DNA from 2 places in the Streptomyces sp. NRRL B-3229 genome. Region 2 is predicted to be linked to the other one. Evidence: riboswitches for the same ligand, from Rfam matches in the RefSeq annotation. Region 2 holds a riboswitch; the other holds the start of a gene.
What was found. Region 2 has a riboswitch for ZMP and ZTP ahead of IF54_RS0127015 (bifunctional 5,10-methylenetetrahydrofolate dehydrogenase/5,10-methenyltetrahydrofolate cyclohydrolase). Riboswitches for the same ligand answer to the same signal wherever they lie in the genome.
Positions count from the first base shown of each region.

Region 1: another riboswitch for ZMP and ZTP. It lies ahead of IF54_RS0110845 (glycine hydroxymethyltransferase); the one in region 2 lies ahead of IF54_RS0127015 (bifunctional 5,10-methylenetetrahydrofolate dehydrogenase/5,10-methenyltetrahydrofolate cyclohydrolase).

Region 1 is NZ_JOGP01000006.1:118,679-123,291, reverse strand. It holds gene IF54_RS0110855 (glutathionylspermidine synthase family protein) at 1-1,155, shown strand, start outside; gene IF54_RS0110850 (LLM class flavin-dependent oxidoreductase) at 1,542-2,393, shown strand; ZMP/ZTP riboswitch at 2,503-2,592, shown strand; gene IF54_RS0110845 (glycine hydroxymethyltransferase) at 2,634-4,085, shown strand; gene IF54_RS0110840 (hypothetical protein) at 4,122-4,613, opposite strand, start outside.
Region 2 is NZ_JOGP01000018.1:226,936-231,548, reverse strand. It holds gene IF54_RS0127030 (nuclear transport factor 2 family protein) at 1-330, shown strand, start outside; gene IF54_RS0127025 (MarR family winged helix-turn-helix transcriptional regulator) at 355-897, opposite strand; gene IF54_RS0127020 (hypothetical protein) at 959-1,837, shown strand; ZMP/ZTP riboswitch at 1,885-1,967, shown strand; gene IF54_RS0127015 (bifunctional 5,10-methylenetetrahydrofolate dehydrogenase/5,10-methenyltetrahydrofolate cyclohydrolase) at 1,990-2,883, shown strand; partial or broken gene IF54_RS43560 (glycosyltransferase) at 2,961-3,232, shown strand; gene IF54_RS0127000 (TetR/AcrR family transcriptional regulator) at 3,666-4,328, opposite strand; gene IF54_RS0126995 (YncE family protein) at 4,548-4,613, shown strand, end outside.

The DNA.
Region 1 (4,613 bases), on a different contig from region 2:
GGATGGCAGCAGACCGTGGAAGCCCAGGGGCTGATCTACCCGCTCACCCGCCACCCCGACGACTCCCTGCGGCCGTACTGGGACGAGAGCGCCTACTACTCCTTCACGCTCCGCGAGGTCGAGGCGCTGGAGGATGTCGTCGAAGACCTCCACCGCATGTGTCTCACGGCCGCCGACCACATCGTCACCGCGAACCGCTTCGCCGACCTCGGCATCACCGACCCCCGCGTGGCCGAAGCGGTCGCGGAGGCCTGGCACCGGCGTGCTGAACTCCCCTCCGTCTACGGCCGCTTCGACCTCCGTTACGACGGCGACGGTCCGGCCAAACTCCTGGAGTACAACGCCGACACCCCCACGTCCCTCGTCGAGGCCGCCTCGCCCCAGTGGTTCTGGATGGAGGAGCTCTTCCCGGACGCCGACCAGTGGAACTCCCTCCACGAACGCCTCGTCGCCGCCTGGAAGAAGCAGGCCGCCCTCCTCCCGCCCGGCAGCCCCCTGTACTTCGCGCACTCCTCCGCCGACGAACTCGGCGAGGACCTCATGACGGTCGCCTACCTCAAGGAGACCGCCGAGCAAGCCGGCGTCACCACCGACTGGATCTCGATGGAGGAGATCGGCTGGGACCCGCTCTCCGGACGCTTCGTCGACAACCAACTCCGGTTCATCCGCAGCTGCTTCAAGCTCTACCCCTGGGAGTGGCTCACCACCGACCGCTTCGCCGACCACGTCCTCGACACCCTCGACAACGGCGGCGGCACCGGCAGCACCCTGTGGATCGAACCCGCCTGGAAGATGCTCCTCAGCAACAAGGCGCTGCTGGCCATCCTCTGGGAGCTGTACCCGGACCACCCCCACCTCCTCCCCGCCTATCTCGACGGCCCCCGGGACCTGGCCACCACCACCGGCTACGTCGCCAAGCCCCTGCTGGGCCGTGAGGGCGCCGGAGTCACGATCCACGAACCCGACACGACCTCACCCCTCCGCGAAGAGGCCTGCTGCTACCAGGAACTGGCCCCCCTGCCCGACTTCGACGGCAACCGCGTCGTCCTGGGCGCGTGGGTCGTCGAGGGCGAGTCGGCGGGCCTGGGCATCCGTGAGTCCTCGGGGTTGGTCACGGACGAGTACGCACGCTTCCTGCCGCATGTGATCCGTTGAGCGGACGGTTGGTCTGAGCAGGCGGTTCGTCTGAGCGGACGGTGCCATCGGCGGGGGCATCGGGGGCGTACGCGGGGGTGGGGCCGCTTCCGGGAACTGCTGGATGGGCGCCGGTGATGAAGGCGGCCGCAGGAGACGGTGACAGTGCCCCCGCCCCCGCTCCCGCCCCCGCTCCCGCCCGGCCCTGGCCTCGCCCGGGCCCGCCAGGAAATGCGTTGTCGCCCCGCGCCCCCTCGCGCTACGTTCGTCGCACTCTGAAGCACACGCTCTCCAGAACCATCGCCGCAGAACGAGAGCAGGCCCGCGCACAGCGCGCGGTGTCACGGAGGGGCGGCACCGGATCCGGCCGACCGGCGGATCCCGTACGCCCTCCGGAGGACACTCCCATGAACATCGGCCTCGGCCTGCCCATCGACGACCCCGCCCAGCTGCTCACCTGGGCCCGACGCGCCGACACCGGCCCCTTCCGCACCCTCGGCCTGCTGGACCGCCTCGTCTACGACAACCCCGAGCCCCTAGTCACCCTCGCCACCCTGGCAGGCGCGACTTCCCGCATCCGCGTCCAGACCGAGGTGCTCCTCGCCCCGCTCCACAACACCGCGCTGCTCGCCAAGCAGACCGCCACGCTGGACCGGCTCTCCGGCGGACGCTTCACCCTCGGCATCGGCGTCGGCGGCCGGGAGGACGACTGCCTGGCCGCCGGCATCGATCTCCACCGCCGGGGCCGCCGCCTCGACGAACAGATGACCCTGCTGCGCCGCACCTGGTCCGGTGAGCCGTACGGCGAGGGGGTCGGCCCCATCGGCCCTGCCCCCGTGACGCAGGGCGGTCCGGAGGTCCTGTTCGGCGGGTTCGCCCCCGCCGCCCTCGAACGGGTCGGCCGCTTCGGAGACGGCTTCCTCGGCGCCGCCCTGCCGCCCTCCTTCATGGCCAACCTGTTCCGCGACGCCACCACGGCCTGGCAGAAGCACGACCGCCTCGGCCGCCCCCGTCTGGTCGCCCAGGCGAACGTCGCCCTGGGCCCTGAGACGACCCTCGACCGGGCCCGCCGCAACCTCCGCGACTACTACGCCTTCAGCGGCCACGTGGAGTACATGGAGGCCGGTCTCCTCACCACCCCGCAGCAGATCCGCGAGACCACCGACGCCTACTTCGGCATCGGTGCCGACGAGGTGATGCTCTACTGCTGGGCCCCGGACCCCGACCAGGTCGACCGCCTGGCCGACCTGCTGTTCTGACGTCGTCCACCGCCACGGCAGCGAGAACCGCGCGCATCGCCGGGCCTCGCTGCCGTCGTTCGCATGGTGGACGCAGGCCCGGAGCCGTTCCGCCTGCCCGGTAGGCTGGCCGACAGGCCGTGACTGGCGCGCTGGGATGGGACGGACCATCGGGGAGCGGCCTGCGAGTGACCAAGTGCCGTGCGCCTGGGCCGAACCGTGATCCGTGACCGCTTCAAGCCACGCAGCCCGGAGGCCGCCATGTCAGAGCAGCAGCCCCTGTCCCCCGAGTCCACGGCCTTCCGCGCCGCCCTCGACGTGATCCGCGCCGTCGAGCCGCGCGTCGCCGACGCCATCGGCCAGGAGGTCCACGACCAGCGCGAGATGCTCAAGCTGATCGCCTCCGAGAACTACGCCTCCCCGGCCACCCTCCTCGCGATGGGCAACTGGTTCAGCGACAAGTACGCCGAGGGCACCGTCGGCCGCCGCTTCTACGCCGGCTGTCGCAACGTCGACACCGTCGAGTCCCTGGCCGCCGAACACGCCAAGGAGCTCTTCGGCGCCCGCCACGCCTACGTCCAGCCGCACTCCGGCATCGACGCCAACCTCGTCGCCTTCTGGTCCGTCCTCGCCCAGCGCGTGGAGGTCCCCGCCCTCGAGAAGGCCGGCGCCCGCCAGGTCAACGACCTTTCCGACGCCGACTGGGCCGAACTCCGCCAGGCCTTCGGCAACCAGCGCATGCTCGGCATGTCCCTGGACGCCGGCGGCCACCTCACCCACGGCTTCCGCCCGAACATCTCCGGCAAGATGTTCGACCAGCGCTCCTACGGCACCGACCCGGCCACCGGCCTCGTCGACTACGAGGCCCTGCGCGCCTCGGCCCGTGAGTTCAAGCCGCTCATCATCGTGGCCGGTTACTCGGCCTACCCCCGCCTGGTGAACTTCCGGATCATGCGGGAGATCGCCGACGAGGTCGGCGCGACCCTCATGGTCGACATGGCCCACTTCGCCGGTCTCGTCGCCGGCAAGGTCCTCACCGATGACTTCGACCCGGTCCCGCACGCCCAGATCGTCACCACCACCACCCACAAGTCACTGCGGGGCCCGCGCGGCGGCATGGTGCTGTGCGACGACTCCCTCAAGGACCAGGTCGACCGCGGCTGCCCGATGGTCCTCGGCGGCCCGCTCCCGCACGTCATGGCCGCCAAGGCCGTCGCCCTCGCCGAGGCGCGTCAGCCCTCCTTCCAGGACTACGCCCAGCGCATCGTCGACAACTCCCGCGCCCTGGCCGAGGGCCTGATGCGCCGCGGTGCCACCCTGGTCACCGGCGGCACCGACAACCATCTCAACCTGATCGACGTCTCCACGTCCTACGGCCTCACCGGCCGCCAGGCCGAGGCCGCCCTGCTGGAGTCGGGCATCGTCACCAACCGCAACGCGATCCCGGCCGACCCGAACGGTGCCTGGTACACCTCCGGCATCCGCATCGGCACCCCGGCCCTGACCACCCGGGGCCTCGGCACCGCCGAGATGGACGAGGTCGCCGGTCTCATCGACCGCGTCCTCACCACCACCGAGGCCGGCACCACCAAGTCGGGCGCCCCCTCCAAGGCCGCGCACATCCTCGACGCGAAGGTCGCGGACGAGATCTCCCACCGGGCCACCGAGCTCGTGGCCGGCTTCCCGCTCTACCCCGAGATCGACCTGGGCTGACCCTTCCTCTCTTGAGTTGTCAAAGAACCGTGACGCCTAGAGATCGATGAGTTCCTGTCGTGGCTCCTCCCGCGGCGGTCCGGCTCCCGGCCGGGCCGCCGCGCGGCGTATCAGCCGGGTGCCGCCCGCCCCGGCCGCGAATCCCACAGCAAGCCCTGGTACCGCCCACCAGACGCCGTACGGACCGGCACCCTCGTCCCGATGGCCGCCCCCGGCGTGTCCCCCGCCGGTACCGCCCAACAACCCTGCCCGGTCCAGGCGGTCGAAGACGGTCCGGTCCGCCCGGTGCCAGCGGATGTCGTCGTCCTCCTGCTCCGGTGCCGGATCCGTGCGCACCCACGGCGTGCCGTCTCGGGTGACGAACAACTGGTCCTGGCGCTCCACGGCCACATCGCCTCCCGGTGCCGAGTCGGTCTGCGGCCAGCCGCCCACACCCGTCAGCCCCCACACCACCGTGATCCGCGGCGGCGGATAGCGGCCCTCCTGCCACCTGTCCGACACCCGCTCGGTGCCCGCATACGTCGGCTG
Region 2 (4,613 bases):
ACCCTGCGCCGTGGCGTCGAAGGGAACTCCGCGGCCGATCTTCTGTCGCTCTACGCGGACGACGCCGAGATCCGCATCGTCGACCGCAACACGCAACCCAGCCACCCCATGGTGGTGCACGGCAAGGAGCGGATCGGCGCGATGCTCGACGACGTCTACAGCCGCGACATGACACACAAACTGGAAGGGTGTGTCATGGAGGGCGATCACGTCGCGTTCAGCGAGTCCTGTCTGTACTCCGACGGCGTGCGCGTTCTGTCGGAGTCGATGCTGACCCTCAAGGACGGCAAGATCACCGAACAGACCATGATCCAGGCCTGGGACGAGTAACAAGAAGGGCGCCGAGGGTCCAGATCACGCCCTGCCCGACCTGGACCTTCTCGGTGCGGGCGGCGCCTGGGCGCTCGGTTCCGCCTCGGCGGCCACGACGAGTTTCCGCAGCAGGTCCGCGAGTGTCCGCCGCTCTGCGGGGGTCAGCGCCGCGAGCAGCGCGAGCTCGCTCTCCTCCTCCGTGGCGACCTGCTGTTCGAACGCGGCGTGTCCGGCCTCGGTGAGCCGGACCCGCACCCGTCGCCGGTCGGGGTCCTCGTGGGTCCGGGCGATCAGCCCCGCGTCCTCCAGCGGCGCCAGACGGGCCGACAGGGCGCCCCGCGTGAGCCCGAGGTGGTCGGCGAGCTGTGAAGGGCTCCCGGTGTACGGCGGTCCGAGCCGGCGCAGGGTCAGCAGCACCTTGTACTGCCAGTTCCGCAGACCGTCGGAGTCGAGACCGGTCCGCCGGGCCTGTGCGGCGTGCCGGGCCAGGACGGCCAGCCGGGCGAAGATCGCCTCCTTGACCGGGTCCATCCAGTCCAGCTCCTTGCCCCACACCTCGACGTGCCGGTCGACCGAGTCCCGCATTACCCGCCCCCTGCAATGGTTTTCTTGTGGATGGTTTTTTGTCTGACTACCTTCCCCTGCCATGACGTACACCGCGAGCACTACCGTGGAACTCGATCAACTCCTCGCCGCCGCACACGACTTGGCCCTGGCGGGCCGATGGGAGCGGGCGCTGGGCCTGCTGGACACGACGGACTGCGCCGAACCTGCCGACCGCGCCCGGCTCGCCCTGGCCGCCGCCGAAGTCGCCCTCCTGAGCGACTGGTTCGCGGGCACGGATCTCACGGCCGCCCGCGCGGACCGGGCCGAGAAGGAGGCGCCGGGCGCCGGCTGGGACCTGGGCTTCATCCGGCTGCGCCACGACTACCGCTGCCAGTTGGTGCGTGAAGGGGTGTTCCGCCCCGGCCCCGAGGGCAAGGATCCCGAGGCGCTGGCCGGGATCCGCCGCAGCGCGCACGCGCTCCGGGACAGCGCCCCCGACGAGGTGCGGCGGGGCTGGGCGTCGATGTACCTCGGGCTGGTCGTCGAGAACCTCTTCGCCGAGCGCGCCGCCGCGCCCGCGCACTACGAGGACGCCCTGCGCGCGGGCGATGCGGGCAGCGAGGGCGGGGAGGGCGGCGACGACCTCCTGACCCGTGAGGCCCTGCGCCACCTCGGCGACCACGCGCACGACGCCGGCGACCACGAGCGCGCCGTGGAGTGCTGGGAGCGGGCCACCGGCCTCGGGGCGCGGGCGGGCCTGGTCCCCGGCGTCCTCGCCCAGCAGTTGCTGCTGGCGGTCCTGGCCCGGGACGCCGGCGACGAGGCCGGGGCGCGGGCACTGGCCCGGGAGGTCGCCCGCTGGGCCGGGGCGATCGGGGCGGACCGGCTGCACGCCCAGACGACGGGATTCCTGGACGGGGCGGATCCGACGGCGGCTCCTGAAACGGAGACCCGGGGCGGATCCGACGGCGGCTCCTGAAACGGAGACCGCTGCCTGACCGGTGTTCCAAAGCCTCGGTTAGGCTGGTGGCGGGCCGTGACTGGCGCTGAGGTGGAGCACCACCGGGGAGCGGTCCATGACTCCGAAGCCGTGCGCCTGGGCGATTCCCACGATCGACCCGGGAGTGGATCATGTCTCAGGCCCGCATCATGGACGGCACCGCGCTCGCCCGCCGCATCGTCGAGGAGACCGCCGAGCGCGCGGCGGACCTCACCGCTCGCACCGGCCGCGCACCCTGCCTCGCGACGGTACTCGTCGGCGAGGACCCGGCCTCCGTCACCTACGTCCGGATGAAGCGGAACCGCTGCCGCACGGCCGGTATCGAGTCACGGCACGTGGCACTGCCGACGGCCACCACCACCGAGGAACTGGTCGGCACCCTGCGGGAGTTGTCGGCCGACCCGACCGTGCACGGCATCCTGCTCCAGCATCCGATGGGCGCGCACATCGACGAGCGGGCGGCGTTCGAGGCGATCGCGCCGGAGAAGGACGTCGACGGGGTCACCTTCGCCTCCTTCGCGTCGATGAGCTTCGGCCTGCCGGGGTTCGTGTCCTGCACACCCGGCGGGATCATGCGGCTGCTCGACGCGTACGACGTCGACCCGGCCGGGAAGCGGGCGGTGGTCGTGGGCCGCAGCGCCATCCTCGGCAAGCCGGCCGGGATGCTGCTGCTCGCCCGGGACGCCACGGTGACCTACTGCCACTCCCGCACCACCGACCTGTCGGCGGCCGTGCGGGAGGCTGACATCGTGGTCGCCGCGGTGGGCCGGCCCCGGCTGATCCGGGGCCAGGACATCAAGCCGGGCGCGGTGGTCGTCGACGCGGGATACAACGAGGGGAACGTCGGTGACGTCGACTTCGACTCCGCGGTGGAACGGGCCTCGCTGATCACGCCGGTGCCGGGCGGTGTCGGCCCGATGACCATCGCCACGCTGCTGGAGCAGACGGTGACGGCTGCCGAGACCGCCGCCCAGCAGGGCCCGGCCCAGCACGTGAGGGTGACGCGAGGCCCGCGACCGGCCTGAACTGAGCGGTGCGCACGGGTCGTTCGCCCCGGAAGCCGGGGCCCGGCGCCATACTGTCCGGCGTGCGGGTAGCGATCATGAGAGCGGGTTCCCGGGGCGATGTCGCCCCGTTCACCGGTCTGGGGCACGGTCTGGCGCGGGCCGGCACGAGGTCACCCTGGTCACCCACGGCCGCTCCGAGCCGCTCGCGGCCCGGGCCGGCCTCGGGTTCCACGCCCTGCCCGTCGATCCCCGGGCGGAGCTGGAGTCCTCGCGCGGGCGGGCTCTGCACCGCAGCACGACCGGCGTGGGCAAGCTGGTGCGGGTGGTCGCGATGGCGCGGACCCTGGCCGTGGAGATGAGCGACGACTTCAGCAGGTCGCCCCCCGTCGCCGCCAGGCCCGCCCAGTCGCGCTGGATCACCCGCGCAGCCCGGCCAGGCGCAGCGCCCGCACGATCGCGGCGCTGACCCGCGCCGGATCGACCAGGCGCCGCACTCGGCGCTGTTCGCGCACATGGCGGCGGTGGTCCACCACGCGGGCGCGGGCACCACGGCGGCGGGACTGCGGGCGGGAGTGCCGGCGGTCATCGGGAGCGGGCCCGGGCACTGGGGGCGTACATCCGCGACGAGGACGGCGTGACACCGGTACTCGACGCGGTGAACAAGCTGGAGCGGAGCCCGCCGCAGCTCACGCGCGGGCGCAGGCCAGCTCACGCGCGGGCGGAATCCCAGCTCACGCGCGAGAGGGATTCCCAGCCACGCCCGAGCGGAATCCCCGCTCACACCCGGGCGGCATCAGAGCTCACACCCGGCCGGATTCCCACCCCGGCGGCTGGAGGATCCCCACCAGCTGGCGCACCAGCTCCTCCACCACCTCGTCCAGCGTCGCGTCCACCCATCCCGCGTTCCAGTCGTGGAGCAGGCCGTTCACGCTGCCGATGAAGGCCGTCGCCGCGAGCCGGAAGTCCCGGGGCGTGGCCTCCCCCCGGGAGACCGCCCGCTCCGCCTCGGCACACACGAGCTCGACCCAGTGCGCCCGACGGGCCAGGCGCTGCTCCTCCATCCGCGCGCTGACCCCGATGATCTCCACGAACGTGATCCGCACCCGCCGCGGGTCGGAGGTGACGTTGGCCGCGTACGCCCGGAAGATCGCGGCCACCCGCTCGGTCAGCGGCAGCTGGTCCGCGTCGGCCACCGCGGCCAGCACGGCCGCCGTCGCCCAGTCGTTGACCTCGAGGTGGAGGGCGGCGAGGACGTCCTCGAGGGTGCGGAACTCCTCGTAGAACTGGCGGGTGGACAGGCCCGCGGCCTCGCTGAGGGCGGCGACGGTCGTGGCGCGGTAGCCCGGGGCGTCCCCGAAGAGCTGGAGTGCCGCGTCCAGGAAACGGCGGCGTCGCTCGGCCTGCCGCTCCGCGGCGGTCTTGCCGCCGTAGCGACCGGTCGGGGCCCTGAGCCTGCCCGTCACCGCACCTCCTGTTCGAGCCGGAAGGTCCGGCCACCCGTAGGAGTGCAATTTTGTCGTGCACGCAGTCTTGTGGAGAAGGGCGCCCCTTCCTTACTTTGCAGTAAGTTCACTCTGAATGCGCACATCTTCAGATTTACCTCTGGCATGCCCACGCCATGAGCCTGTTCGAGCCGCCCGAATGCGCCGCCCCGTCTGAGCCGCCCCGTAGGGAGACCCGCCTTGCCCGCTATCCGCCCCAGGCACCTGTGTGCCCTGGCCGCAGCCGTCGTCCTGTCCGTCACCGCC